Regions from separate parts of the Streptomyces sp. NPDC007095 genome, predicted to be linked through region 2. Evidence: riboswitches for the same ligand, from Rfam matches in the RefSeq annotation. Region 2 holds a riboswitch; each other region holds the start of a gene.
The links. A riboswitch is a leader RNA that binds a small molecule or an ion and turns the genes downstream of it on or off. The one in region 2 is predicted to bind thiamine pyrophosphate.
Positions count from the first base shown of each region.

Region 1: linked by a shared signal. The riboswitch ahead of thiC (phosphomethylpyrimidine synthase ThiC) and the one ahead of ABZ656_RS10410 (cytosine permease) in region 2 are both predicted to bind thiamine pyrophosphate.
Region 3: linked by a shared signal. The riboswitch ahead of ABZ656_RS28585 (thiamine ABC transporter substrate-binding protein) and the one ahead of ABZ656_RS10410 (cytosine permease) in region 2 are both predicted to bind thiamine pyrophosphate.

Region 1 is NZ_JBEYFS010000004.1:43,543-52,999, forward strand. It holds gene ABZ656_RS02605 (hypothetical protein) at 10-309, opposite strand; gene ABZ656_RS02610 (ATP-binding protein) at 634-1,200, opposite strand; gene ABZ656_RS02615 (tetratricopeptide repeat protein) at 1,420-2,730, shown strand; gene ABZ656_RS02620 (ATP-binding protein) at 2,840-3,364, opposite strand; gene ABZ656_RS02625 (hypothetical protein) at 3,764-3,940, shown strand; gene thiC (phosphomethylpyrimidine synthase ThiC) at 3,987-5,816, opposite strand; TPP riboswitch at 5,809-5,986, opposite strand; gene ABZ656_RS02635 (YibE/F family protein) at 6,058-7,608, shown strand; gene ABZ656_RS02640 (SsgA family sporulation/cell division regulator) at 7,669-8,106, opposite strand; gene ABZ656_RS02645 (helix-turn-helix domain-containing protein) at 8,207-9,004, opposite strand; gene ABZ656_RS02650 (DUF5326 family protein) at 9,347-9,457, opposite strand, start outside.
Region 2 is NZ_JBEYFS010000022.1:1,904-11,360, forward strand. It holds gene ABZ656_RS10400 (intradiol ring-cleavage dioxygenase) at 1-819, shown strand, start outside; gene ABZ656_RS10405 (maleylacetate reductase) at 825-1,907, shown strand; TPP riboswitch at 1,972-2,066, shown strand; gene ABZ656_RS10410 (cytosine permease) at 2,056-3,459, shown strand; gene thiD (bifunctional hydroxymethylpyrimidine kinase/phosphomethylpyrimidine kinase) at 3,500-4,306, shown strand; gene ABZ656_RS10420 (NAD(P)H-binding protein) at 4,374-5,237, opposite strand; gene ABZ656_RS10425 (helix-turn-helix domain-containing protein) at 5,327-6,034, shown strand; gene ABZ656_RS10430 (hypothetical protein) at 6,185-6,517, shown strand; gene ABZ656_RS10435 (hypothetical protein) at 7,060-7,284, shown strand; gene ABZ656_RS10440 (hypothetical protein) at 7,430-7,702, shown strand; gene ABZ656_RS10445 (NPP1 family protein) at 8,103-8,870, shown strand; gene ABZ656_RS10450 (hypothetical protein) at 9,069-9,457, shown strand, end outside.
Region 3 is NZ_JBEYFS010000092.1:18,257-27,713, forward strand. It holds gene ABZ656_RS28555 (phosphatidate cytidylyltransferase) at 1-15, shown strand, start outside; gene ABZ656_RS28560 (DUF6479 family protein) at 94-459, opposite strand; gene ABZ656_RS28565 (hypothetical protein) at 744-998, opposite strand; gene ABZ656_RS28570 (hypothetical protein) at 1,882-2,187, shown strand; gene ABZ656_RS28575 (DUF6233 domain-containing protein) at 2,513-2,851, opposite strand; gene rlmN (23S rRNA (adenine(2503)-C(2))-methyltransferase RlmN) at 3,093-4,199, shown strand; TPP riboswitch at 4,289-4,408, shown strand; gene ABZ656_RS28585 (thiamine ABC transporter substrate-binding protein) at 4,491-5,564, shown strand; gene ABZ656_RS28590 (iron ABC transporter permease) at 5,609-7,252, shown strand; gene ABZ656_RS28595 (ABC transporter ATP-binding protein) at 7,378-8,442, shown strand; gene ABZ656_RS28600 (maleylpyruvate isomerase family mycothiol-dependent enzyme) at 8,453-9,253, shown strand; gene ABZ656_RS28605 (LAETG motif-containing sortase-dependent surface protein) at 9,336-9,457, opposite strand, start outside.

The sequences.
Region 1 (9,457 bases), on a different contig from region 2:
AGAGGCGCCTCATGCTGTACCGCCGTCGCCGCCCGAGGTGACCACCTCCAGGAGCACGGCGAGCCGCTCCACCGCGTCCGGCCAACCCGCAACCCGTACGACCCCGCGCCCGTCCTCGTTCGTCGAGGCCACCGCCCGCACCTGCGACAGCTCGAACCCCGCACCGAGCAGCGCCCGGTTCAGCCGGTCCGCCGCCTCCCGCGCACCGCGCCAGCCCGACATGTAGTCGGCGCCGGACACCCACAGACCGCAGTCCGCACCCGCGACGTCCAGACCGTCGCTCAGCCAGTCCTCGCCCGAGCCAGTCACCTTGCCCACCTCTGCCCTGATCTAGGTAACGGAACGTCAACTCTCTTTGTCCCAGGGCAGATGCGCAGCGCAGCGGCCCCGGTACCATCAGGCACCGGGGACCGCTGAGTCCCTCTCCGGACCACCCCGGTAGCTGCCAGGCGCGGGGGTGGTCCGGTCTCGGTATGAGGTTGTGAAGCGCGGCCCCCTAGGAGCCGGGTGGGGAACCCGGCGGATCAAGCCCAGGAGACCGCGCCCCGTTGGCCGGAGGGATGGCTCCGGCCCCGAGCCGCCGCCCACTCCCGATCGCCGGGGAGCGACGAGGGCGCGACGGCTCGGAGATCGTCAAAGCTGCCTGTCTCCGGTTTCGCCGTCGAGGTCGAACCGACACCACACGGTCTTGCCGCCCGGCTCCTCCGGCGTCCACCAGACCGCCGCTGCCAAGCGCTGAACGATCAGCAGCCCCCGGCCGCTGTCGGGTAACACCGCCTCCGCCAACTCCCCCAGCAGGCCCGGAGAGAACGTGTCTCCCAGCGGAAGCAGAGGAGGTGTCGAGTCCTCATCGGTGACCCCGACAAACAGCCACTTCGGCCACAACTTGAAGGTCACATCGATGCGCCGAGTTCCACCGGGATGAGCCAAGCAGCGGTCCGGCACCGCATGGTTCACCACGTTGCCGACGAGTTCCGAGACGATCAGCCGGGCATCATCCACGGACGCATCCGCACCCGCCCCCTCAAGGAACGTGGCCGTCATGTTGCGCGCAACGCGAAGCGTGTCGGGGAACTCGGCAAAGAGCGTCAGCGTCAAGAAATGCCCGGCCGAAGACGGATCAGGCGCCACGTACCAGTGAGCGAACGCATCCAGCTCGCTCACCACGTGCTCGTGCTGCTCTGCTCTTCTCGCATCCATGCCCACAGCCGCCCGTCTCTGGTCACGTCTGCCGGGGCGTTCCCGGCAGGGTGGACAGAGGGTGCACCCCTTGTACCGGCCGTCGCTCCCCCCTCTTGGGGACCCCCCTCGTGGGTACACTCGCGAGACGGACACAGAAGGAACATCAGGTCAGGTCAGTCACATTGGGGAAGTGAAATGACCGAAGCTGCTCCGACACCGGCCGCGTTGCCGCCGCACGTGCTGGAACGCGCGGACGTGCGTTCAGCGATCGCCAATCACGACTTCGGCGAGGTCTTCAGACTCGCCCGGCTCCACGGCAAGGTCAGCTACGCCAAGATCGCCGAGGCGATCGGCTACAAGCGCGAGCACATCGGCAAGATGGCCCGGCCGGAGACCGACGGCAAGGGCGTTCGCCCTCGGATCACGCAGCACCGCAAGATTCTTGAAGTGGTGGATGGACTGCGCATTCCGGGCCACCTTGCGGGACTGGCTCCACGTCCGTGGGAACTGGAGCAAGGGGCAACCATCTCGGTGCCGGATGACCCCAGCGCCCTGCTTGCCCAGGGTGGTGCGGGACTGTGGGACGTCGCCGAGTTGCTACGGCGTACCGAGATGTCCAGCATCAACAGCGCGGCCCTGGAGTCGATCGAGCAGGGCATCGACCAGTTGGCCCGCGCCTATCCCTACGCCGACGCTGACTATCTCCACCAGCGCACCCGGAACGGCTTGCAGTACGTCACCAAGCAACTCGAAGGCCGCATGACCCTGCGCCAGCATCGGGAGCTTCTCGTTGATACCGGCTGGCTGTTTCTCCTGAATGCCTGCGTTCAGTACGACCGGGGCCAGCGAGAGGCCGCCAACCTCAGCAAAGCCGCAGCGCTCCGGATCGGCGATGAAACCGGACACGGAGAGATCAAGGCATGGGCTTGGGAGATCGAAGCCTGGTTCGCCCTCACCCAAAGCCGCTGGGACGACATGCTCCGCGCCGTCGAAGCCGGACACTCCGCCGACCAGACTCATTCCGTCGGCGTGCAGCTCTACGCGCACAAGGCACGCGCCGCCGCCCGCATGGGAGACGCCCGCCTGGTCCGCGATTCCCTGGACGCCGGCCGCGCACGGCTGGACCGCCTACCCCGCCCGGACCACCCCGAACACCACTTCATCATCGATCCGGACAAGTGGGACTTCTACGAGATGGACGCGTACCGCCTACTGGGAGACGACGAACGCGCCGCCGCCCACGCCCGGTCCGTGATCCGCATCAGCACGGGCCCCGACGGGACCGAGGTCTCTCCCATGCGCGCCGCAGAGGCCCGCCTCACGCTCGGAGTCGCCGCAGCCCGTACCGGGGACATAGAAGAGGCCATAGGCATGGGCACTACAGCCCTTGCAGCCGACCGCAAGTCGCTCCCCTCCCTGCTTTTAGTCGCCGACGAGTTGGACAAGGAACTCCGCTCTCGGTATCCCCGCGAGGCCGCCTCACGCGACTTCCACGAACGGATCATGACCATCAAGCGAGGCACCACTCAGCCTGAGCTCCCGTTCTAGGCTAAGCATTGACCATCTCGCTGCGCAGGCCGGTCTACTGCCCCGTGCGACTTTTCGGGGCAGACGACACCGCGGTGCTGGGCTGAGCTGGGCCCCTGGCGGGTGGACCTCAACCCTTGACGGCCTCTGCGATCTGCAGGGCGGCCTGGGCGGGTGTGAGGTGCGTGGTGTCGATGACCTCGGCCTCGCCATGTAGCCATGTTCGGGCCGCCTCGGCGTAGGGCTCAAGGTATTGGAGACGGAACGGGGAGTTGGGGCCAAGAACAGTGTCGCCCGCGATGCGTCCACGGAGGGTGTCTTGGTCAGCGTGGAGGACGAAGTGCCGTACCGGGATGGCATGTTGGGCGAGGCCCGTGCTGATCTCGCGCCAGTACTCCTCGACCAGGACGGTCATGGGCATCACCAGAGTGCCGCCGGTGTAGTCGAGTACGCATCGGGCGGTCTCGACTACGAGCGGCCGCCATGGCGGCCAGTGCTGGAAGTTGTCCGTCGCGGGCAGCCCCGGCGTGATGTCCATGAGTGTCTCGCCGACTTTCTCGGCGTCGAACACCCGTGAATCCGGGATCAGCTGCTGCACGAGTGCACTGGTCGTCGTCTTGCCTGCGCCGTGGGTGCCGTTGAGCCATACGATCATGGAACCCAACGCTAGCGCCGTGCGGGCCGCAGGAACGGGCACAGCAGAAATCCGGTACGGATTCGGCGTTTCTCAGGGTGGTGCCAACCACCAAGATCAGGTATCACCTATCTCGAAAAGTCGCACCCCGCAGCAGCCGACAGGCACAACATGTAGTGGCAAGTGGAGCTGACAAACCCACAAGTTGTGGTTGATGCAGGTTTTTTGACGACAGACACGGTGCGATCACCCGCAGCGCGAAAAACCCCAGCCCGAATGCACCGAGTTGGGGTCGGCACCCGCCTGAGCTGGGCTCTATATGAGTTTCGAGGCGCCTGTTGACCCTACATGGAGTCGGCTTCTTGATGAAGCCTCACGGCTCTTCAGGCTCGTGTCCAGCTTGAAGGGTGGGTGATCATCATGGCCGCAAAGAAGATCAACCCTGGCACCCCGGCCCCCGACTCCGGGCAGTACCGTCCGGTTGGAGGCGGTAGCGAAGTGACCGCCGTACAGGGCAAGCCCCTGCCGCCGACTCCCAAGGCGGGCCAGGGCTGGAAGCTGGTCGACAAGACCAAGCACAAGCCCAAGGGCAAGTAGGTAGCGAGGGGGGGCAGGCCCGACGGCCTGCCCCCCCTCGTCACGTTCAGTCGGCCAAGGGCAGGTACACCCTGTTCCCGCTCGCCGCGAACTCCTTCGACTTCTGGAGCATCCCCTCGGCAACCTCCTCCGCCGTCGCCCCAGCAGCCGCCGTACCACCGAACTGCTCTGTGATGCTTTGGCTAATCTTCATGCTGCAGAACTTCGGGCCGCACATGGAGCAGAAGTGCGCCGTCTTGGCGGGTTCGGCCGGCAGGGTCTCGTCGTGGAACTCCCGTGCCGTCTCCGGGTCGAGGGCCAGGTTGAACTGGTCCTCCCACCGGAACTCGAAGCGGGCGTCGGACAGCGCGTCGTCCCATTCCTGCGCACCTGGGTGCCCCTTGGCGAGGTCGGCTGCGTGGGCGGCGATCTTGTAGGTGATGACGCCGGTCTTGACGTCGTCACGATTGGGCAGGCCCAAGTGCTCCTTGGGCGTGACATAGCAGAGCATGGCCGTGCCCCACCAGGCGATCATCGCGGCACCGATGCCGGAGGTGATGTGGTCGTACGCCGGCGCGACGTCCGTCGTCAGCGGGCCGAGCGTATAGAACGGAGCTTCATCACAGATCTCCTGCTGAAGGTCGATGTTCTCCTTGATCTTGTGCATCGGGACATGTCCCGGGCCCTCGATCATCGTCTGTACATGAAAACGCTTCGCGATCGTGTTGAGTTCCCCGAGCGTCCTCAACTCCGCGAACTGAGCCGCGTCGTTGGCGTCCGCGATCGACCCGGGCCGCAGCCCGTCGCCGAGCGAGTACGTGACGTCGTACGCCGCGAGGATCTCGCAGAGTTCCTCGAAGTTCTCGTAGAGGAACGATTCCTTGTGGTGCGCGAGGCACCAGGCCGCCATGATCGAGCCGCCGCGCGAGACGATGCCGGTCTTGCGGTTCGCGGTGAGCGGCACGTACGGCAGCCGCACGCCCGCGTGGACCGTCATGTAGTCCACGCCCTGCTCGGCCTGCTCGATGACCGTGTCCTTGTAGATCTCCCAGGTCAGCTCCTCGGCGCGGCCGTCCACCTTCTCCAGAGCCTGGTAGAGCGGCACCGTGCCGATGGGGACGGGGGAGTTGCGCAGAACCCATTCCCGCGTGGTGTGGATATTGCGGCCGGTGGACAGGTCCATGACCGTGTCCGCGCCCCAGCGGGTGGCCCAGGTCATCTTCTCGACCTCCTCCTCGATGGAGGAGGTGACGGCGGAGTTGCCGATGTTGGCGTTGACCTTCACCAGGAACCGCTTGCCGATGATCATCGGTTCGATCTCCGGGTGGTTGACGTTCGCGGGCAGCACCGCGCGACCGGCGGCGATCTCCTCGCGTACGACCTCGGGGTCGACGTTCTCGCGGACCGCCACGAACTCCATCTCGGGCGTGATCTCGCCCCGCCGGGCGTACGCGAGCTGCGTGACCGCCTCTCCGGAACGGCCTCGACGTGGCTGGCGCGGCCGCCCCGGGAAGACCGCGTCGAGGTTGCGCAGGCCCCCGCGCGGAGCGGTGTGCTTGATTCCGTCGTCCTCGGGACGGACGGGACGGCCCGCATACTCCTCGGTGTCACCGCGGGCGATGATCCAGTTCTCGCGCAGCGGCGCGAGGCCCCTGCGTACGTCGGTGTCGACGACCGGATCGGTGTACGGGCCGGAGGTGTCGTACAGCGTGACGGACTGCCCGTTGGTGAGATGCACTTGACGGACCGGCACCCGCAGATCGGGGCGCGAACCCCCGACGTATCCCTTGTGCCAGCCGATGGACTTCCCGGCCTCCCGTGGCTGTTCGCCCTCGGGCGGGGCAGGCGCCTCGCCGATCTGGCTGGAGGCAGGCGTGCGTACGTCCTTGTTGGTCATGAGACCTACTCCCTACGCCGGCATTACCCGGTAACAGGTTCGGCGGTCGACGCAGCGGATTCCGTCTGCAGACGTCCCTTGTGAAACATCACTCGTTCCACGTGAAACATCGCTAAGACGAAGGTCAGCGCCCTCTCAGCCCGGTGCTCCGAGCTCCCGCGTGTGCAAAGGTGACTCCACGCTAGCGTCATATCTGGCGCGGTGAACAGAGGGCCATCACCGTTCTTGCGATGATCGGTCGGTGACCACAACGCAGCAGCCCCCGTTCCCGCCGTCCGAGCCGCCGCGCCGACGCGGTCCCGGAGACGGCTATGGACCTGGTCCCGGAGACGGCCACGGACGCGGGCCGGGCAGTGGCCTCGGTCCGGGGGGCGGGCATGGGCACGGACCGGGTGCGGGACACGGGCACGGCCCCGGGGACGGACACGGACATGGGTCTGGGGACGGGCCTGGGAATGGACATGGGCCTGGGGACGAGCACGGGTCTGGGCACTCGCACAGTCACAGCCATGGGCCCGCCACGCCCGTCTCCAAGCATCTGCGCAAGGTCATCGCGGCCATTCTGATCCCCTTCGCCGCCGCGGTCGTTGTGGGTCTCGCGGTGCTCTGGCCCGGTGGCGCCCCGTCCCACGAGCGCACCGGCGTCGGCTTCGACCGGCAGACCCAGCAGGCCACGGTCACCAAGGTCGACAAGGTCAGCTGCAAGTCCGTGAACGCGTCGGGGGAGACCCCGAGCGGCGACACATCCACCGCCGAGGGCTCCTCCGCGCAGCAACAGGCGACGGGCGACTGCAAAAAGGCGACGATCCGGATCGACACCGGCAAGGACAAGGGCCGTACGTTCACGGAGATCATCCAGCCCGACCAGTCACGGCAGTTGCACGAGGGCGAGAAGGTCGTGGCCGCGTACGAGCCCTCCGCGCCCAGGGACCTGCAGTACTCGGTCACCGATGTGAACCGGAAGTTCCCGATGGCGCTGCTCGCCGGGATCTTCGCGCTGGCCGTCGTGGTGGTGGGCCGGATGCGCGGTGTCATGGCGCTGGTCGCACTGGCCATCAGCTTCGTGATCCTGACCTTCTTCATCCTGCCCGCGATCCTGCAGGGCTCGAATCCGCTGGTCGTGGCCGTGGTCGGGGCGAGCGCCATCATGCTGATCGCGCTCTACATGTGCCACGGCCTCTCGGCCCGTACATCGGTGGCGGTGCTCGGCACCCTGCTCTCCCTGGTGCTGATCGGCATCCTCGGCTCGGAGTTCATCGGCTGGGCGGCGCTGACCGGCAACACGGACGACAACACCGGTCTGATCCATGGCCTGTATCCGTCCATCGACATGAGCGGTCTGCTGCTCGCGGGCGTCATCATCGGTTCGCTCGGTGTGCTCGACGATGTGACGGTGACGCAGACGTCGGCGGTCTGGGAACTGCACGAGGCCAGCCCGACGATGGGCTGGCGCGATCTGTACCGCGCGGGCATCCGGATCGGCCGTGACCACATCGCATCGGTCGTCAACACACTCGTCCTGGCGTACGCGGGTGCAGCGCTGCCCCTGCTGCTGCTCTTCTCGATCGCGCAGAGCAGTGTGGGCACGGTCGCCAACAGCGAACTTGTCGCCGAAGAGATCGTGCGCACCCTGGTCGGCTCGATCGGCCTGGTCGCCTCTGTGCCGGTGACCACGCTGCTGGCCGCCCTGGTGGTCTCCGCGGACCGCCCGGCAGTCGCGGCCGCCGCCACGGGGCCTGTCGATAGCAGGGCGCCGGCACGCGGCGGGAAGGGCCGTCGCCGCAAGCGCTGAAGCCTCCCCACGCCCGCGTCACCGGTGAGGAAGCGCACTCCACTTGGGGGACTGGGGGCCTCAGCCCGCGCTCTGCTCCTCCGCCAGGATGCGGTCCAGCGCCTCGTCGAGGTGTGCGTCGAAGTCCGCGAGGGAACGCTCCTGCCCCAGCGGCACCAGCTTGTCCGTGCGGTCGAGGAAGGCCACGAGCGGCGCCGCCCCGGACCGGAACAGCGCGTGGTCGCCGCCGACCTGGAGCCGGATCAGCACCTCGCCGAACGCCTCCGGGTCGGCGGGCGCGATGTGCACATCCCCGTCACCGCACGGCCGTCCCACGCCGTCGATCAGCAACTCCCGCCCGAACGCCCAGGTCACGGGCGCGTCGCCGGGCAAGTGGAAGGTCAGCCGCACGGCGTAGGGATCACAGGTCTCGTATCGCAGCTCCACCGGAATGCGGAAAGAGAGCTCCTCCGAAACGAGGAAGCTCATCATGACCTCTGCCTGTACCGACTCGCGCATCGCCTACCCCGTCGTTTTGCCGTCGACCGGCCAGGAATCATCCCCCTGACTCTGCTGAAATATTGCTCAACGTACACAAGAGATCACAAGGAGTGAGTTTTCAGATGCTGATAGAGATCGCGAGTGTCCCCAGTAGTCTGCCGATCTCACCTTGCAATTGTCGCGCCGCGGGCAGCAGTCGATCGGCCTGGTGAAGTGGGAGAGAAAAGGCCATTGCGGCGGCAGTTGTGCCGACCGTGATGGGAAGGGCCGCACAGACCGTGCCCAGCGCATACTCCTGGCGCTCGATGACGGGCTCCATGCGCCCCGTCCGCTCCAGCCGCCGCAGCAGACTGACGTTGTCACGCACCGTATAGGGAGTGATCGACTGCACGGGGTAGCGGTCGAGATGATCCCGGCGGGCCTTCTCGTCGAGCTGGGACAGCAGACACTGGCCGATCGCATGGGCGTGTCCGGTCTCCCGGAAGTCCGCCCACTCCTCGACCGCCGGATTCCCTGGGGTGTCGGCGACACACATGACCTCGATCTCGCCGTCACGGTAGACCGCGTAGTACACGGGCGCACCGATCGAATCGCGCCACTGGGCGAGCGTCTCGCTCACCGTGCTGCGACGTTTCTGCTGCGCTCCGCTGCTGCCCAACCGCTCGGCGGCCTCACCGAGGAAGAACAGCCCCTTGTCACGGCACAGATAGCCCTCGTGGACCAGGGTCCGCAGCAGGTGGTAGGCCGTCGGCAGCGCGAGCCCGGCCTCCCGGGCGAGCTGCTTCGCGGGGGCCCCGTGCTCGCGCATGGCAACGGCCTCCAGCAGACGCATCGCTCGCTGCACGGAGCCGATCAGGGTCGTGGGATGCGGCTCCGGCGATACGGCTGCCAGGGGAGGAGTGCGCGCATCCGGCAGGGGGGTGCGCGCCTCGGCGGGCGAGGTGCGGGGTTGGGTGGGCGGGAGACGTGTCCCCGCGGAAGCGCTGGACCGCTGGAGGGGTGGGGCGGGTGGTTGTGCGGGTGCGGTGTCAACCGTGGCCAAGGGGCACTCCCGAAGCGCGAGGGGAACCGCCCGTGCGGGGGAACACGGGAGGGGGTTGTGCGCTGCCCGCGGGGGGATCGGCCCCGCGTCGAATTCCGGACTGTAACCGCCCATCACCGCATGCAGACGGCCTCGCCGGAAAACTTCCCTCGGCCGAGGGAACCTTGAGTTCCCTTTCCCGACCTGCCCGTTACCCCTTGCTCACCCGGTTGTGTCTCACCAGTCGCTGCGCGACGACGAACTCGACATGAACTTCCGTACTACGTAGATCAATCCGCCGACGAGGGCGACGAAGACCAGGATCTTGAAAAGCAGGCCGATCAACAC
Region 2 (9,457 bases):
GGCACGGCCGATCCGCGTCTGCGTGAACTGCTCGGCGCGCTCACCCGTCATCTGCACGACTTCGTGCGCGAGACGGAGCCGACGATGGCGGAATGGGAACGCGCGATCGGATTCCTGACCGCGACCGGACAGCAGTGCACCGACACCCGCCAGGAGTTCATCCTGCTGTCGGACGTGCTCGGTGTCTCGATGCTCGTGGAGACGCTGGGCGGCCACCGCGACCCGGGTGCCACCGAGTCGACGGTCCTCGGCCCGTTCCACCTGACCAGATCGCCGATCCGCGCACTCGGCGCGAACCTCGACCTGGTGGGCAGGGGTGAGCCGTGCGTGGTCAGCGGCCGGGTACTGGGCAAGGGCGGCACCCCGCTGCCGGGCGCGGTCCTCGACGTGTGGCAGGCCGACTCCGAGGGCTACTACGACGTCCAGCAGCCGGACGTCCAGCCGGCCGGCAACGGGCGGGGACTGTTCACGGCCGACGCCGAGGGCCGCTTCTGGTTCCGCACCTGCGTACCGAGCCCGTACCCGATCCCCACCGACGGCCCGGTCGGTGAACTGCTGCGCGCCACGGCCCGGCACCCCTACCGCCCCGCCCACATCCACTTCATCGCCTCGGCCGAGGGCCACGCCCCGGTCACCACGCACATCTTCGTCGCGGGCAGCGACTACCTCGACTCCGACGCGGTGTTCGCGGTCAAGAAGAGCCTGGTCCAGGACTTCACGGAGACCGACGACCCGTCCCTGGCGGGGGAGTTCGGCGTCCCGAACCCCTTCCGCCACGCCCGCTTCGACCTCGTACTGGAACCGGAACGAGCACCATGACCGACATGAACACCCCGCTCGACTTCTCGTACGAGACCCAGCCCGCGCGGATCGTCTTCCGGCCCGGCGCCGCCGTCTCCGCGACCCCCGACGAGGCCGCCCGGCTCGGGCTGCGCAGGGTGCTGGTGGTCTGCGGCGGCAGGGGCGAGGACACGGCACGCGCGGTCGCGGACGCCCTGGGCGACGCCTGCGCGGGGCTGCACGCCGAGGCCCGGATGCACGTACCCGTAGAGGTCGCCGACCGGGCCGTCGAGGCGGCGCGCGCGGCAGGCGCCGACGGGTGTGTCGCGGTCGGCGGTGGCTCGGCGATCGGCCTCGGCAAGGCGATCGCGCTGCGCACCGGCCTGCCCCTGATCGCCGTGCCCTCCACCTACTCCGGCTCCGAGATGACCCCGGTCTGGGGACTCACCGAGCACGGCGCCAAGCGCACCGGACGCGACCTCGCCGTCCAGCCCCGCAGCGTCGTCTACGACCCCGAGCTCACCCTCTCGCTCCCCGTGCCCCTCACCGTCACCAGCGGCGTCAACGCGCTCGCCCACGCCGTCGAGGCCCTCTACGCGCCCGACGCCTCGCCCCTCGTCTCGCTCATGGCCGAGGAGGGCGTACGGGCGATGACAGGGGCCCTGCCGCTGGTGGCCGCCGCCCCAGGCGACCTCGACGCGCGCGGCCGGGCCCTGTACGGCGCCTGGCTCTGCGGCGCCTGTCTCGGCGCCACCACCATGGGCCTGCACCACAAGCTGTGCCACGTTCTCGGCGGCACCTTCGGCCTGCCGCACGCCGAGACGCACACGGTGGTCCTCCCGTACGCCCTCGCTTTCAACGCGCCCGCCGCGCCCCGGGCGATCACCGCGCTCTCGCGGGCCCTGGGCTGCACCGACGACGTCCCCCATGCCCTGCGGGCGCTGGCCGGGGACCTCGGTGCTCCCCGGAGCCTCGCCGAACTCGGTCTCAAGAAGACCGACCTGGCGGTGGCCGCCGAACAGGCCGTCGCACAGACGTATCCGAACCCGCGCGAGGTCACCGTGGACGGTGTGCTGGCGCTGCTGACGGCGGCGTACGAGGGCAGGGAGCCGAGCGCCGACGCGTAGCAGCGGTGCCGTGCGGACCCCTCCCCCTGGGGCATACCGCGCCCGCCGGGCTATCCTGACCGCCGAACCGGACACGGGGTGCCCCGCACGAGGGCTGAGATCACACCCGTCGAACCTGAACCAGTTAGGACTGGCGGAGGGATGTCTCATGTCGTTGCCGTATGCCCGTAACGCTCGCGCTGAGGTGGCCGTCGGAGGCCCGCAGGGCGTATTCGACGGGCGGATGCCCACCGCCCCTGGGGATCTGCACGTCGAGGCGCGCGGAATCGCCCCGGTCCCGGAGGACCACCGCTACGGCGGCCCCGGCCGTCTGTTCACCGTGTGGTTCGCCCCCAACCTGACCATGACCGGCGTGTTCACCGGCACCGTCGGCATCGCGCTCGGCCTGGACTTCTCCACCGCGCTCGCCGCCGTCGTGCTGGGCACCCTCCTGGGGGCGGTTCCGACCGCGTACCTCGGCACCTGGGGGAGCCAGACCGGCGCCGGACAGCTGCCGCTCGCCCGCCTCGCGTTCGGCCGGGCCGTGGTCGTCCCCGGCGCCCTGCAGTGGCTGTCGTCCATCGCCTGGGACGCGCTGATCGGCCTCTTCGGCGGGGACGCGCTGGCCCAGCTGTGCGGCTGGCCGTTCTGGCTGGGTGTGCTCGTCATGATGGCGGCGCAGGGGGCGCTCGGCGTCCTCGGCTACGAGGCGATCCACCGGCTCCAGACCGTGATGACCTTCGCCCTCGCCGCCGCGTTCGTGGCCCTGACCGTGAAGCTCCTGAGCGGCGCCCACACCACCCCCGCCGCAACCGCCCATGGCGCCGACCGGGCCGGGGCCTTCGTCCTGACCTGCACCATCGCGCTCAGCCTTGCGCTGTCGTGGGCCCCGTACGCGAGCGACTTCAGCCGCTATCTGCCGCGCACGGCGTCCCGCCCGCGCATGTTCTGGTACACCCTGGCCGGCGTCAGCGTGTCCTTCGTGGCCGTCCAGGCGCTCGGACTGTGGGGCGCAGCCGTCTTCACCGACCAGACCGCCCGCGGCGTCGACACCCTGCTCGGCGGGGGCGCCCTCGGCGCGTTCGGCCTGCTCGCCGTGGCGCTCGCCGCACTGAGCAGCAACGCCATGAACGACTACAGCGGCTCGCTCGCCCTGCAGACCATGGGCGTACGGCTGCCGCGCCCGGCCGCCGCGGCGCTGGCCGCCGTCCTGGGCTTCCCGCTCGTGCTGTGGATGCACGCCGCCGACACCACGGCCCGCTTCCAGAACGTCCTGCTGTTCGTCGGCTACTGGATTCCCGGGTTCGTCGCGATCGTCGCCGTCGACTGGCTCGCCCGGGCCAGGGCCCGCGGCGGCGCACCCGTCGACCTGGCCGACGAGAGCGCCCGCCCGCGTCCGTGGTGGCCCGCGCTCGTGGCGTTCGTCGCCGCCTTCGCCGCCGCGGTGCCGTTCATGAGCACCAGCCTGTACGTCGGCCCCGTCGCGCATGCCCTGCACGGCGCCGACACCGCCTACGGGGTGGCGTTCGTCGCGGCCCTGCTGGTCTATGTCCCGCTGCGCCTGCGCCGCTGACCCCGCCCCCTCACCCCCTTCGTACGGAGTGACACCCACCATGCCCGCGAACAAGCCGACCGCCCCGCCCCGCGTCCTGACCATCGCCGGATCGGACTCCGGGGGCGGCGCCGGCATCCAGGCCGACCTGAAGACCATGCTCGCGCTGGGCGCGCACGGGATGAGCGTGCTCACCGCCGTCACCGCGCAGAACTCCCTCGGCGTACAGGGAGCCTGGGAGCTTCCCGCCGAGGCGGTGCGCGCGCAGTACCGCAGCGTCGTGGACGACATCGGTGTGCAGGCCGTGAAGACCGGCATGCTCGCCTCGCCCCTGCTCGTCGAGACCGTGGCCGAACTGCTCTCGGACGTCGGCGCGCCCGTGGTGGTGGACCCGGTGAGCGTCTCCAAGCACGGCGACCGGCTGCTGGCGGACGACGCGCTGGACGCCGTACGGACCGCTCTGCTGCCGCTGGCGACGGTGGCCACCCCGAATCTCGACGAGACCGCCGAGCTGACCGGGATCAAGGCCACCGGTGAGCGGGACATGTGCCGGGCCGCGGAACAACTGCTGTCGTACGGGCCCCGCTGGGTCCTGGTGAAGGGCGGCCACCTGCCCGGCGAGGCCGTCGACCTGCTGACCGACGGCACCGAACAGCACTGGTTCCGGGCCCCGCGCCACGACAACCGCCATACGCACGGCACCGGTTGCACCCTGGCCTCGGCCATCGCGGTGGGGCTGGCGCAGGGGCGGGCGGTGCCGGAGGCGGTGCGGCTGGCGAAGGAGTACGTCACCGGCGCGATCGCGGCGGGATTCGCCCTGGGCTCGGGCCTCGGACCGGTCGACCACGGCTGGCGGACGCGCGCCTGAACGCCGCGGGTCCGTCCGCACGGCGGACGAGGCCGTCGTCCGCTGCGACCGACGGGGAACCCGGACGTCAGCCGGTCGGCGTGATCGTTGTCTTCAGGACGTCCGCCAAGGCCGTCGTGGGGCGGTCGAGCAGGCGGCCCAGCGTGGGGTCGACCGGAGCGAACTGTCCCTGCCGGCTCGCGGCGAACAGGCCGAGAAGCAGGTCGGCGCCGGCCTCGGGCAGACCGCGGGCGAGCAGGCTCGCGCGGTAGTCGGCGTCGGAGACGACCACCCGGCGGACTTCGCGGCCCGTGAGCCGCGCGGCGATCGCCGCGATATCCGCCAGGTCGAGCGACTCGGGGCCGGTGAGCGCGGGTGTCGTCCCGTCGAGGCCCCCGCCGGTGAGTGCGAGCGCCGCAGCCTCGGCGAGGTCGGCGTGGGCGGTCCAGGCGACCGGTCCGTCCTCCGGCGCGGCCAGCTCGCCCGTCTCGAGCGCGTGGCCCAGCAGCATCACGGCTGAGGAGGCGTAGAAGCCGTTGCGCAGCGAGGTGAAGAAGACCCCGGACTCCCGGAGCGCCGCCTCGGTGGCGGCGTGGTCGCGCATCGGAGCGAAGGGGGAGGACGGGTCCGCGCCCATGTGGCTGGTGTAGAGGATGCGCTCGGCTCCGGCTGCCGCCGCGGCCTCGATGGCGGTGCGGTGGTGGTGGACGGCGTCCACGCCGGTGCTGTCCGTCGACACGACGAGGACCTGCTGGGCGCCCTCGAAGGCGTCCGCGAGGCCAGCGGGGTCGCCGAAATCGCCCTGGCGGACGCGCACGCCCCGGTCTTCGAGCTCCCGTGCCTTCTGCGGGTCGCGCACACTGACGCCGATCCGCTCGGAGGGGACGCGCTCCAGCAGCCGCTCGGTGATCAGCCGGCCGAGTGCGCCATTGGCGCCGGTGACGATGATCATGACAACCTCTTCCCTGTTTCCATCGATAACGCGATGACGGTACCACTGGAAACTCACATCGGTAACAGGATTCTGTTATCGTCGGAATCATGGAGAGTGAGGACGTCACCGCGGCGGACGGGCACCGTGAACGCATCGTCGTGGCCGCCGCCCGGCTGCTGGCCGAAGGCGGGCCGGACGCGGTCTCCACCCGGGCGGTGAGCGCCGCGGCGGGCGTGCAGCCGCCGGCCATCTACCGGCTCTTCGGCGACAAAGAGGGCCTGCTCGACGCGGTCGTCGCCCACGGCTTCACCGCGTACCTGACCAGCAAGACCGCCCGGAAACCCACCGATGACCCGGTCGAGGACCTTCGCGCCGGCTGGGATCTGCACGTCGGCCTCGGCCTGGCCAACCCTGCGCTGTACACCCTGATGTACGGCCGGTACCGCCCCGGCGCACCCTCGCCCGCGGCGCTCGCCGCCTTCGGGGTCCTCGCCGGGCACATACGGCGCGTCGCCGAGGCGGGCCGGCTGCGCGTCCCCGAGGACCGCGCCGCGGACCTCGTCCACGCGGCCGGCTGCGGTACGACGCTCACGCTCATCGCCACCCCCGAAGACCGCCGCGACCCGGAGCTGTCCCGCACCGCCCGCGAGGCGGTCATCGCGGCGATCGCCACGGACGCCCCTGCCGCGCCCGCACCCGGGCCCGTGGCTGCCGCCGTCACCCTCCGGGCCGTACTCCCGCAGACCGACGCCCTGACGGCGCCGGAACGCGGCCTCATGGAGGAGTGGCTCAACCGAATCGCCGACCGGGACTGAGGGCGGCTCGGTCGGGCGGGGTCGGCCGCCCCGTGCCTACGCGGAATCGGGTAGGACGGCCCACCGCATCCGAGTACGCGTACTCATGATCGACTTCCTTGCCTCGCGCAGGCTGGTCCCACAAGCCGTCCAAAGGGAGTCATCGTGGGTATGGCAAGCCGAGTTCACCGCCCGTCGTCCGTGATCAGCAGTGGCCCGGCCCGGTCCGCACTGGGCCTCGCGCTGGCCTGCGTGACCCTCGCGATGCTGACCGGCTGCTCCACCGAGGACGCGAGCTGCGGTGGTGGCGAGTACCCGGTCATGGCGGTGGGCGGCACCGGCAGCACCTGCGTGTCCAACGGTGACGAGCCGCCGAAGGGGTACGTCCGCTATCCCGAAGGGAAGGTCCCCCAGCACGTCGGCGACAAGTGGGACACCTACTGGAGCACCCACACCATCGACGAGAACGGCAAGATCATCGAGGCTCCCGACGCCGGGGTGTGACCACCGGCTGCTCGGCGACGCCCGGCCGCTTCGGTCAGGACCGGGCCGTCCGGCGGTGCATGGGCGGTCGATCAATGATCTCGATGTACATGATCCGGCCGTCCGCGACGTCCAGGATCAGCATGCCTTTCGAGGGCGTGAGCGGTACACGCCGATGGCCCGGGCCGAACGGCTTCCCCTGCGGATGATCTGCCGTCCGGATGCTCTGGCGGAAGTCGTCACCGCAGTCGCACTCACCCGCCAGGCGGACATCCCGCACGCAGATGGCCGGCTCGCTTTCCCCCTCCTCCTCCAGGAGGGTGGCCACAGTTCGGCGACGAGGTCCGGGAAGACATCGCGAACGAGGGGGTGCTCCTGCTTCGTGCGGGAGGGTGGCCGCAGCGGTCGACCGGGCGCCGATCAGGGCCGTCCACCGCTGAACGTCGCACGAGTGGCGGGTGGTCGTGCGCTGAAAATCGAACACGTGCTTGAATTCGGGTATGACGTACCCACACTTCCAGGGCCGGGATGCAGGCCGGGACCGGAGAGGCGAGGCTGGATCCATGTCTGAACCGTTGCCTGTCATCGTGGCTCCGCCGAGTGACACCGGTGGCCGCCGAGTCCGAGTGCACGGCGAGAACCTCGGGTTGGCCTACAACCTGGAGGACCTGTCCGAATTCCTGCGACGCGCGGGTCTTGACGTGGACCCCGTGACCGCGGCGGTGTCCCCCCTCATCGACTGGCGCGGTGTCGGTCCGGAGTACTGGGGGCCCGAGACCCGCAGATGAGGGCGCCCCTGTGGCCGCCCCGTGTGGCCGCCCCGCGCGGACTGCCACACGTGCAGCCGTCGTACGTACGTCCGTCCGACGGCACTGGGTGGTGCCGTCGATCGTGCGTCTTGTCGTGCCGATCGGTGACCGGTGCAACGGGAGCGTGACCGACCCGTTCGCGCCACCCCCGGAGGCGGGGTCCGCAATCGCTACGTCGGAGGGGCGGCGGTGGACCAAGGAGTCGGCCGGGGGCTTCTTCGCGGCCACCGCCGCCTTCGTGGTCGTGCAGGCGCTGGTCTTCGAACCCGTCGGCCGGTTGCTTCCCGACTGCACGCACCGTGTCACCACCCTGGCGGGGATCCTGGCCGCGACGCTCGCCTGCCCACTCGCCACCCGGTGGCTCAAGCGCCTGCCCTCGTCGGCTCCGCCGAAGTGACGTCCGGGGTGTAGCCGTACCCTCGGGGCGCCATCGAGGAAGACCCGTTGGACGGGGTCGCTCACCGCGCCCAGGTCCCGTGCGGCAGTCGCGGTGCAGCCGCCGCGCTGCCGTCGGGTGGCCTCGTCGTACTGGCCGTACCGGCCGCACTCGCGACACCGCCTCCTCGCGCGTGTCCTGCGCCGTGCGCCGTGCGCCGTGCGCCCTGTGCCCCGCGCCCCGGCGGCAGGGCGGGGCGCCGTTGCCAACTCCGCCTCCTTGTCAGTTGGTTGACCTTTCATCACTCAGACACCCCCTGACGCTTGCGTTGTCGACGAGAGGGGGAATGGTGATCTGGGCATGCCAATCCGACCGGGTGTGCCCGGCCCGCCCCCACATCGCGGTCGATCAGGAGGACGCAGTGAAGAGAAGCTCGCGCATCCGCAAGGTCTCGCTCATCCTCGGCAGTGCGGTCGCCCTGGTCGTCGCCTTCCCCGGCAGCGCCCTCGCCGCCCCGCCCCAGGCCCTGCCCGCCGACGCGGACGGACTGGAGCAGACGTTCCAGCCGGCCTTCGACTACGACACGGACGGCTGCTACCCCACCCCCGCCATCGGTCCCGACGGGACGATCAATCCCGGCCTCAACCCGTCCGGCGCCCTCAACGGTCAGTGCCACGACGCCTCGGACCTCGACAACACCAACGGCTACTCGCGCGAGAAGTGCAACAACGGCTGGTGCGCCATCATGTACGGCCTCTACTTCGAGAAGGACCAGGCCGTGCTCGGCAGCGGCCTCGGCGGGCACCGCAACGACTGGGAACACGTCGTGGTGTGGGTGCAGAACAACGAGGCCCAGTACGTTTCCACCTCCGCCCACGGCAACTTCAACGTCTACGGCCGTGACCAGATCCGTTGGGACGGAACCCACCCCAAGGTCGTCTATCACAAGGACGGTCTGAGCACCCACTGCTTCCGCCCCGCGAACGCGAACGACGAACCGCCGGAGAACCACTACCACGCCTGGCAGTTCCCCGACCTGGTCGGCTGGAACGGCTACCCCGCCGGTCTGCGCGACAAGCTGAGCGCCTACGACTTCGGCAGTGCCGTCTTCGGCCTCAAGGACGGCAACTTCAACTACCACCTGGAGAAGGCGAAGCCGGCCGGTATCCCGTTCGACCCCAATGCGTGATAGTCCGTCAATTGAGGTGACACTCGGATGAGTTGATGAGGCTATCGGCCACTCTCGACGCGTGATCGTGGCGTACATCACCCCTGGAGGGGGTGGAAACGTGAAGCAGGGCTTCACGTCTTCATGGCATGCTCACATCTAGTTACTCGCTGGTAATCCCATGCCACCCCCACCCCCCCCTCAGGACTGATCTTGCGCATCCGCAAGCGGCCCTTGCGCGCCCTCGTGCCCGCGCTCGCCGCCTCCGCCCTCCTCCTCGCCGCCGGCTGCTCCGCAGACCCGGGCCAGAGCTCCGCCGCCGAACGGACCCCGGACTCCGGCGCATCCGCGACCGCGACTGCGAACAGCGACCAACCGCTCGCCGTCGCCGCCGCCCCCGCCGCGGCGGCCACCTCGACCGCCGTCGCGCGCCCCGGTACGGCCGGCGGGAAGGCCCGCAAGACCTCGCTCACGGTGAAGTCGTACGACAACCACACCCGACGAGCCGTCATATCGACTGTCGGCAAGGGGACTTCATCGCCGTCCCCGACCGGGACCCCGACCTCCGCGGGCACCGCGACGCCGGGCCGCACCGCCGTCGGCGACGT
Region 3 (9,457 bases), on a different contig from region 2:
GTGGGATCCGGCTGACCTGCGCACATGATCGTGAGGGGCTCGTCGTCCACCGGGCGGCGGGCCCCTTTTCGCAGCGTGGCCGACGGGTCGGCGTCAGTGGTGGCCCAGTCCACCGCTGCCGAACGACCCGCTCCCGCCGTCGTGCCAGCGCTCTCGCTTCTGCGACGGGCTCGTGCGGGTCGACATGTGGGTCAGCTCGTACGGGGTGAGAGCGTGCTGGCCCTTGGCCACCTTGGGTATCTCGGCGGTCTCCCGGATCTCCCGCATCTCGCGGACCGGGCCGCCCTGCGGCATGTGCGGTTGTTCCTCGGCGCGCGGCAGACGCGGTGCGCGGGTCCGCATACGGCAGCTCAGCCAGAAGCTGCCGGCCAGGAGCGTGATGAGTGCCACGGCGATCAGGAACAGCGCGAGGCTGATCAGACCGCTGGGCTCCGCCAAATACATCGATGCAGTGCTCATATCAGGCAAATACCCGCAAATTACCCATCGAACCGGCCACTCCGACCGCACCCCGACCGCACCGAACGCCGACGGGGCCGTCGACGATCACCCCGGAAACTCGGGTCGCGGGTCACCCAATCGATCCGCGACACCGATATGGCCATGCCTAAGCCCGGAGAACTGGTATCCCCTCCGGTGCGCAAGCTCGCTACCAGCGGTTTTTCCTACCGTAGGGAGTCATGCTCCGCTCTTGGGCCGTCATGGGGCCGTCGTGCGTCGGCCGCATCGAACTTCCAAGGGGCTCAGCGGCGGCCTCGCCGGTCCTCGTAGTTGACGAAGTAGCCCACAACAACGAGCACGCCGAAAATCCCCAGGCCGAAGGTGCCGAGGATCGTCCAGATCCCCTTGCCGTCCAACGCGGAGCGCACCCCACCGGCGAGCCCGCCGACGGCCATGCAGAAGCCGAAGACGAGCATCTGCGAACTTCGGGGCCTCAGCCAGTGCCGCAGGTCCGGGCGGCGGCGACCGCGCGTGGGCGGGCCTGCGGAGTGCGTCATTGGTACCTCACCTTTCCCGGTTCCCCCGGGGCGTCCACATGGGTGTCGCCCGGCCCCTTGGGCGTGTAGGAGAAGTCGATCCCCGTCGCGACCACGGCGACCGGCGCGCCGAAATCTTCTCCCCGAACTTGCCGATCGAGTCGATGAACGTGCGGCGATGGTGTTTCCCGGTTACGTCACTCAGGAGCGCGCCCTTGGCGAACCTTGGTGAGTTGCCACAGGCCCCAGGAGCAGGTCGAGTCCGCTTCCGCCGCCCGGCCGATGATCGCATCGTCCCACCGCTGCAGTCGGCGGCAGACGACTGGGCAGCCCGACGCCCCGCAGGAGCGCACCTGACGTGGAGAAGTTCTGACGATCAGGTCCGCGCCACCGGGCGACGTTCCGCCGGGATCCATGGGCACGCTGTCCAGTCAGTCACCTTCAAGGACGCGACGCTCAGCGGCGGCAGGATCACCTTCAAATCCCGCCGTCCCGACAGTGAAGTACCAGGTCAGGGGCCTGATCCGCTTAGCGGATCGAGCCCCTGAACGGTTCCCGACGTCTTGGCGGCATGGGACTGAGGCGCCGGTGAGCGGCCTGGTCGACGGCACCCCCGCCGCGGGTGAAGAGCTCCGAGAGAAGGCGGCGGCTGTCAGAATGCCGCGGACTTCCCGCCGAAGCGCAATCCCAAAGGGCGCCGTCAGCGTACTGAGATAGAGAGCCTCAACCTGGGGGTACGCCCGGGTCGGCTGGTTCCCGTGCAGCGGGGATCTTGGCTGCAAGACGTGATCCTCGTATGTACGAGGCGATGCTGCGACCGCGCCGCTCCTCCCTCGCGGCTGTGGCTATCCGTCTCGTCCCGCTGAGAGTTCCGCGAGACGATGGAAGGAAAGGTGTATCCATCATGCGAGCACAACGCGCGAGGCGTCTCGCCGCGGTGTCCGCGGCCGGCATTCTGATGGCCGGCGGCGCTGCGATCGGAGCAGCAGGCACGGCCACAGCGGCAGCCCCTGCCGTGCAGACTCATGTGACCACCAACTCGTGCGGCGACCGCGGTGACTGGGGCGGAGGCTGCTTCGATCACCGCTTCGACCACAACGGGTTCCGCTTCGATCACCGCTTCGACCACAACGGGTTCCGCTTCGATCACCGCTTCGACGACCACGGGTTCTTCTTCAACCGCGGAGGCGTCCTGATCTTCGTGCTTTAGTACTCCCTTCGAGTCCCCGGCCAGGCCATCTCATGCCAATGACCTGATGCGCACGAACGCGGCCGAGGTCGGGTCGGGTTCTTGCCCTGACCTGGTTGGGGCGAAGAGGTCGTGGTCTCAATCGGGGTCTCAATCGCCGCAGATTCCAGGTCGGTCCGTCGACATCCGTCGAGGTCCGGCAGGTCTTCTGACCAGGCATGCGAGCCTCGATGCGAACGTCAGCGGACGCCCCCGGACCGAGATCGGACGACTCGTGATGCGTAGATCATGGGGGACGCCGTTCGCGAGTGCCGGCGGTTAGTCGCGTGCGGGACAGATGACTGGATCAGTCGAGGATCCCGAGCTCGCTGTCCGGTCGGCAGTGGGAGCAGGCGTCGACTCCTCCGGTGATGGCTCGCAGGGCCTGGTCGCGTGGGATGCCCCGCACGCGTCCGCCGGCCATGTGGCAGCCGCCGACGTGCACCGCTACGGGGGACTTGCCGCTGCCTATGCCCACTTCGAGCAGCCAGTCAGGAATCGGCGGCAGTACCTGCTGGCCGTGTCGACGCTCGGCCTCCCGCTGTTCGATGTCGGCAATGTGTCGCTGTACCCGCGTAAGAGAGAGGATCAGCCACGTTTCCAACGTACGGAGCCTCGGTAGGTCGGGCGGCAGATCATCGTTCACGTGTTCGATTCTAGGGCTGCGCTCTCTCGCGAGCACCTCGCAGCCTGAGGGCCCCTTCTTCCGGGTGAGCGCGCGAGACGGAGACGGGGCGCCCACCCGCGCGGACGTGTTCCATAAGGTCGCCGGGCCGTCCCCGGGCCGTTCGAGGAAAGCCCAGGACGACCAGGGACGACGCACGACGACCACCCTGCACGGCTCGCGGCCCAGGTCACGCAATTCGATCTGCGACACTGGTATGGCCATGCCTAAGCCCGGAGAACTCACATTCGTCGCCCCCCGCGGAGCCAAGAAGCCGCCGCGGCACCTCGCCGACCTCACGCCAGCCGAGCGCAAAGAGGCGGTTGCCGCGATCGGTGAGAAGCCGTTTCGCGCCAAGCAGCTCTCGCAGCACTACTTCGCGCGGTTCGCGCACGACCCCGTGGAGTGGACGGACATCCCGGCCGCCGCGCGCGGCAAGCTTCAGGAGGCGCTGCTTCCCGAGCTGATGACGGTCGTGCGGCATCTGTCGACCGACCAGGACACCACCCGCAAGACCCTGTGGCGCCTGTTCGACGGCACGCTCGTAGAGTCCGTGCTGATGCGCTACCCGGACCGGGTGACCATGTGCATCAGCTCGCAGGCGGGCTGCGGGATGAACTGCCCGTTCTGCGCCACCGGACAGGCCGGGCTGGACCGGAATCTGTCCACGGGCGAGATCGTGCACCAGATCGTGGACGGGATGCGGGCCCTCCGGGACGGCGAGATCCCGGGCGGTCCGGCGCGGCTGAGCAACATCGTCTTCATGGGCATGGGCGAGCCGCTCGCCAACTACAAGCGGGTCGTGGGCGCCATCCGCGCGCTCACCGACCCCGAGCCGGACGGGCTCGGGCTCTCGCAGCGCGGGATCACCGTGTCGACGGTCGGGCTGGTGCCCGCCATCCACCGGTTCTCCGACGAGGGCTTCAAGTGCCGTCTCGCCATCTCGCTGCACGCCCCTGACGACGAGCTGCGCGACACCCTCGTCCCCGTCAACACGCGGTGGAAGGTGCGCGAGGTGCTCGACGCAGGCTGGGAGTACGCGGCCAAGTCCGGGCGCCGGCTGTCCATCGAGTACGCCCTCATCCGGGACATCAACGACCAGGCATGGCGTGGTGACAGGCTCGGGCGGCTGCTCAAGGGCAAGCCCGTGCACGTCAACCTCATCCCGCTGAACCCGACGCCGGGTTCGAAGTGGACCGCCTCGCGGCCCGAGGACGAGAAGGCGTTCGTCGAGGCGATCGCGGCTCACGGGGTGCCGGTGACCGTCCGGGACACCCGTGGCCAGGAGATCGACGGGGCATGCGGACAGCTGGCCGCGACCGAGCGATAGTCTGATCGGCGGCAGTGCCCGGCGGCGCCTTTTCTGCCAGCTGGTGCCGGCCACTGTCAGTCAGTGCAATTCCATATTCCGACATCTTCATATTCCGACAGGGGAGCGCCACAGCGCTGAGAGTGCGGTAGCCGGAGCAACCGGTGGGCCGCAGACCCTCTGAACCTTGCCCAGGTCATTCTGGGTAGGAAGTTCGGGCATCACTCAAGCTGTTGCGCCCTGCCCGGGAACCTTCCGAGGATCCCGGGCAGGGCCGCGTCTCTTCCTGGTCATCCCAGGAGGAATTCAGTGATCACCAAGAGGACGACCACGGCCATCGCCATCGGGCTGGGCCTCGTCACGCTGTCCGCGTGCGGGTCCTCCGACAGCGGCGGCGCCGGGGACTCCAAGACCGTCACGCTCGTCAGCCACGATTCGTGGGCCGTGTCGAAGAGCGTGCTGCAGGACTTCGAGAAGCAGTCCGGGTACAAGGTCAGGGTCCTCAAGGACGGCGACGCCGGGCAGGCCGTCAACAAGGCCATCCTCACCAAGGACAACCCGCAGGGCGACGTCTTCTTCGGCGTCGACAACACACTGCTGTCCCGTGCGCTCGACAACGGGCTGTTCCAGTCGTACGAGGCCAAGGGCTCCGACCAGATCGTCCAGCAGTACCGGATCGACCAGGACAAGCACCGGGTCACGCCCATCGACTCCGGTGACATCTGCGTCAACTACGACAAGGCCTACTTCAGCAAGCACAAGCTGGCCCCGCCCGCCTCGTTCGACGACCTGATCAAGCCCGCGTACAAGAACCTCCTCGTCACCGAGAACGCGTCCACGTCCTCGCCCGGCCTCGGCTTCCTGCTCGGGACCGCCGCGAAGTACGGGGACGACGGGTGGCAGGACTACTGGAAGAAGCTCAGGGCCAACGGCGTGAAGGTGGTCGACGGCTGGGAGCAGGCCTACAACGACGAATTCTCCGGGTCCGCGGGCGGCAAGAAGGCCAAGGCCGACCGGCCCCTGGTCGTCTCGTACGCCTCCTCCCCGCCCGCCGAGGTGATCTACGCGGACCCGAAGCCGAAGACCGCGCCGACCGGGGTCGCGAGCGGCACCTGCTTCCGCCAGATCGAGTACGCGGGGCTGCTGAGCAACGCGAAGAACACGAAGGGCGGCAAGGCGCTTCTCGACTTCCTCATCGGCGTCAAGTTCCAGGACGACATGCCGCTGAACATGTTCGTGTACCCGGTCCGCGAGACCGCCCAGGTGCCCGAGGAGTTCGTGAAGTTCGGCCCGCAGGCCAAGGACCCCGAGACCCTGGCGCCCGCCAAGATCGCCGACAACCGTGACCAGTGGGTCAAGTCGTGGACCTCGCTCGTACTGAAGTAGCGCCTCGAAGGAGCCGCAAGGAGAGCGCGACGCGGATCGGGCTGATGGCCCTGCCCGTCGCGTTCTTCGCCGTCTTCTTCGCCTACCCCGTCGCCGCGATCGTCGCCCGCGGCCTCAAGACCGACGGGGTCTGGCGGTTCGGACGGATCGGTGAGGTGCTCGCTCAGTCCGACATCCGGCACGTCCTGTGGTTCACCACCTGGCAGGCGCTCGCCTCCACGGCGCTCACGCTGCTGATCGCGCTCCCCGGCGCGTATGTCTTCGCGCGCTTCGACTTCAGGGGCAAGCAGGTGCTGCGAGCGGTGGTGACGGTCCCGTTCGTGCTGCCGACGGTCGTGGTAGGTACGGCGTTCCTGGCCCTGGTGGGCCGGGGCGGACTCCTCGACCAGCTGTGGGGCGTACGGCTGGACACCACCGTCTGGGCGATTCTGCTCGCGCACGTCTTCTTCAACTACGCGGTGGTCGTACGGACCGTCGGCGGGCTCTGGTCGCAGCTCGACCCGCGTCAGGAGGAGGCCGCGCGGATGCTGGGTGCCTCCCGGTTCGCGGCCTGGCGCAAGGTGACGCTGCCGGCGCTGAGCCCGGCCGTGGCCGCCGCAGCGCTGATGGTCTTCCTCTTCACCTTCACCTCGTTCGGTGTGGTGCAGATCCTCGGCGGGCCGACCTTCTCCACCCTGGAGGTCGAGATCTACCGGCAGACCTCGGAGATCTTCGACCTCGCGACCGCGGCGGTGCTGACGATCGTCCAGTTCGTGGCGGTCGGCGCGATCCTCGCCGTGCACGCCTGGACCGTACGCCGCCGGGAGACCGCCCTGCGCCTGGTGGCTCCGGAGGTGACCGTGCGCCGACCCCGCGGGGCCGGTCAGTGGGCGCTGCTGGGCGGGGTCCTGGCGAGCATCCTCGTTCTCCTCGTCCTGCCGCTCGGGGTACTGGTCCAGCGGTCCCTGGACGCACCCGGCGGCTACGGATTCGCGTACTACAAGGCGTTGACCTCGGCCGACAGCGGCATCTTCCTGGTGGCGCCGATCGCGGCGATCGGCAACTCGCTGGAGTACGCGCTCGCCGCCACCGCCGTCGCCGTCGTGATCGGCGGCCTGGCGGCCGCCGCGCTCACCCTCCCCCAGTCTCGGCTTCGCTCGACCGGGAGGACCCCCATGACCGGGCGTCTCGTACGGGGTTTCGACGCGCTGCTGATGCTGCCGCTCGGCGTGTCCGCCGTGACCGTGGGGTTCGGCTTCCTGATCGCGCTCGACGAACCGCCGCTGGATCTGCGTTCCTCCTGGATCCTGGTGCCGCTCGCGCAGGCGCTGGTGGGCGTCCCCTTCGTCGTACGCACCATGCTGCCGGTGCTGCGGGCGGTGGACGGACGGCTCCGGGAGGCCGCCGCCGTCCTCGGAGCGTCGCCCTGGCGGGTGTGGCGAGAGGTCGACCTGCCGATGGTGCGGCGGGCGCTGCTGATCGCGGCCGGGTTCGCCTTCGCCGTGTCGCTGGGCGAGTTCGGGGCGACGGTCTTCATCGCGCGGCCCGACAACCCGACCCTGCCGGTTGCCGTGGCCCGGCTGCTCGGGCGTGCGGGTGACCTCAACTACGGCCAGGCGATGGCCCTTTCAACGATCTTGATGGTGGTGTGCGCGGTGGCCCTGTTGCTGTTGGAGCGCATCCGCACCGACCGGACGGGGGAGTTCTGATGGCGCGACTCGCGAAGCAAGCGACAGAGGCGACAGAGGCGACAGAGGCGGCGGAGGCGGCGGAGGCGGCGGAGGCGACAGAGCTGGCGCGGGAGACGCGGTGGACGCGGGAGACGCGGGAGCGGATGCCGACGGAGCATCCCAGCGCGCAGAACGCCCTGCTGAGGGTCGAGGCCGCGACCGTACGCTTCGGCGGTCGGCCGGTACTCGACGCCGTCGGCCTCGACGTCGCCGAGCACGAGATCGTGTGTGTGCTCGGACCGAGCGGCAGCGGCAAGTCCACGCTGCTGCGGGTGGTGGCCGGACTGCAGTCGCTCGACGCGGGCCGCGTGCTCCTGGCGGGACGCGACCAGGCCGGGGTTCCCGCGCACAAGCGGGGCGTCGGGCTGATGTTCCAGGACCACCAGCTCTTCCCGCAGCGGGACGTGGGCGGCAATGTCGCCTTCGGGCTGCGCATGCATGGCGCGTCGAAGGACCAACAGGCCGCACGGGTCCAGGAGCTGCTGGAGCTGGTCGGGCTGCCCGGGACCCAGGCGCGCGCTGTCGCCGCCCTCTCCGGCGGTGAGCAGCAGCGGGTCGCGCTGGCCCGTGCGCTCGCCCCGCGCCCCCGGCTGCTGATGCTCGACGAGCCGCTCGGCCAGCTGGACCGCTCACTGCGGGAACGGCTCGTCGTCGAACTCCGGCAGCTCTTCGGCGAGTTGGGCACGACCGTGCTCGCCGTCACCCACGACCAGGGCGAGGCCTTCGCGCTCGCCGACCGGGTCGTGGTGATGCGCGAGGGACGGATCGCCCAGTCCGGCACGCCACTTGAGGTCTGGCAGTACCCGGCGGACGAGTTCGTGGCCCGTTTCCTCGGCTTCGACAACGTGGTCGCGGCGACGGTGCGCGATCGGCTCGCGGACACCCCGTGGGGGAAGGTCCCGGTGCCGGAGGGCACCGCGCAGGGACCTGGCACGCTTCTCGTACGGCCCGCTGGGGTGCGGCTGGTCGCCCCCGCGGACGGGCTGCGCTGCACCGTGGCCGCACGCACCTTCCGGGGCACCCACGTCGCCGTACAGCTGAAGCCGGAAGACGCGCCGCGGATCGAGGCGGCGTGCGCGCTGCGGGAGGCGCCCGCGCCCGGTGACGAGGTCGGCGTGGCGTTCGAGGCAGCCGAAATCGTCGTGCTCGGGGAGCCGTCGGCGCCATAGGCTGCGGATCATGACGCTACTGGCACATGACCGCTACTGCGACGCGATCGAGCTGGAGGTGCGGCGGCTGAGGGATGTGGTGACGTCCGGGGCCGACCTGTCCGCGACCGTGCCGACCTGCCCGGACTGGTCGCTGGAGCGGCTCGTACGGCACACGGGCGGGGCGCTGCGCTGGGTCGAGCTCATCGTCCGGACGAGGGCGCGGGAGAACGTCCACGACGAGCAGGTGCCGCTCCTTGAGGGACCCGCCGCCGAGGGAGACCCCGCCGCGCTGGACGCCTGGCTCGCCGAGACCGGCGAGATGCTCGTGGCCGCGCTGCGCGAGGCGGGGCCCGACACCAAGGTGTGGGCCTGGGCCGGGGACCTCAGCTCCGGCTTCTGGGCCCGCCGGATGACGCACGAGCTGGTGATCCACCGCGCCGACGCGACGCTGGCGGCCGGGCTGCCGTACGAGGTGGCGCCCGATGTGGCCGCGGACGCGATCGACGAGTGGCTGGGGATCATCGAGTTCGTGCAGCGGACGCGGCCGCACGACGCCGCCGCGGCCGAACTGCGCGGCCCGGGCCGCAGCATCCACCTGCATGCCACCGACACCCCGCCCGAACTCGACGCCGAGTGGGTCGTCGAGCTCACCGAGGAGGGTGTCGTCTGGCGCCGGGACCACGAGAAGGCGACCGTCGCGCTGCGCGGCCCGCTCACCGACGTCCTGCTTGCCTTCTACCGCCGACTGCCGCTGGACGACGGGCGGTTGGAGGTGCTGGGGGAGCGGGAGCTGCTGGACTTCTGGCTGGAGCGGGCGACCTTCGGCTAGCCGGCGCACCCGGACAGGCGTGTGGCCCGCCCCCTTCGAGAGGGACGGGCCACACGTTTCACGCGGACGTACGGTGTGCGGTTCAGCTCGACTTCGAGGCGCCGCGGCGACGCATGCCGAAGAACACCGCTCCGCCGCCGACCAGCACGAGGGCACCGGCGATACCGGCGATCATCGGCGTGTTGGAGTTCGCACCGGTCTCGG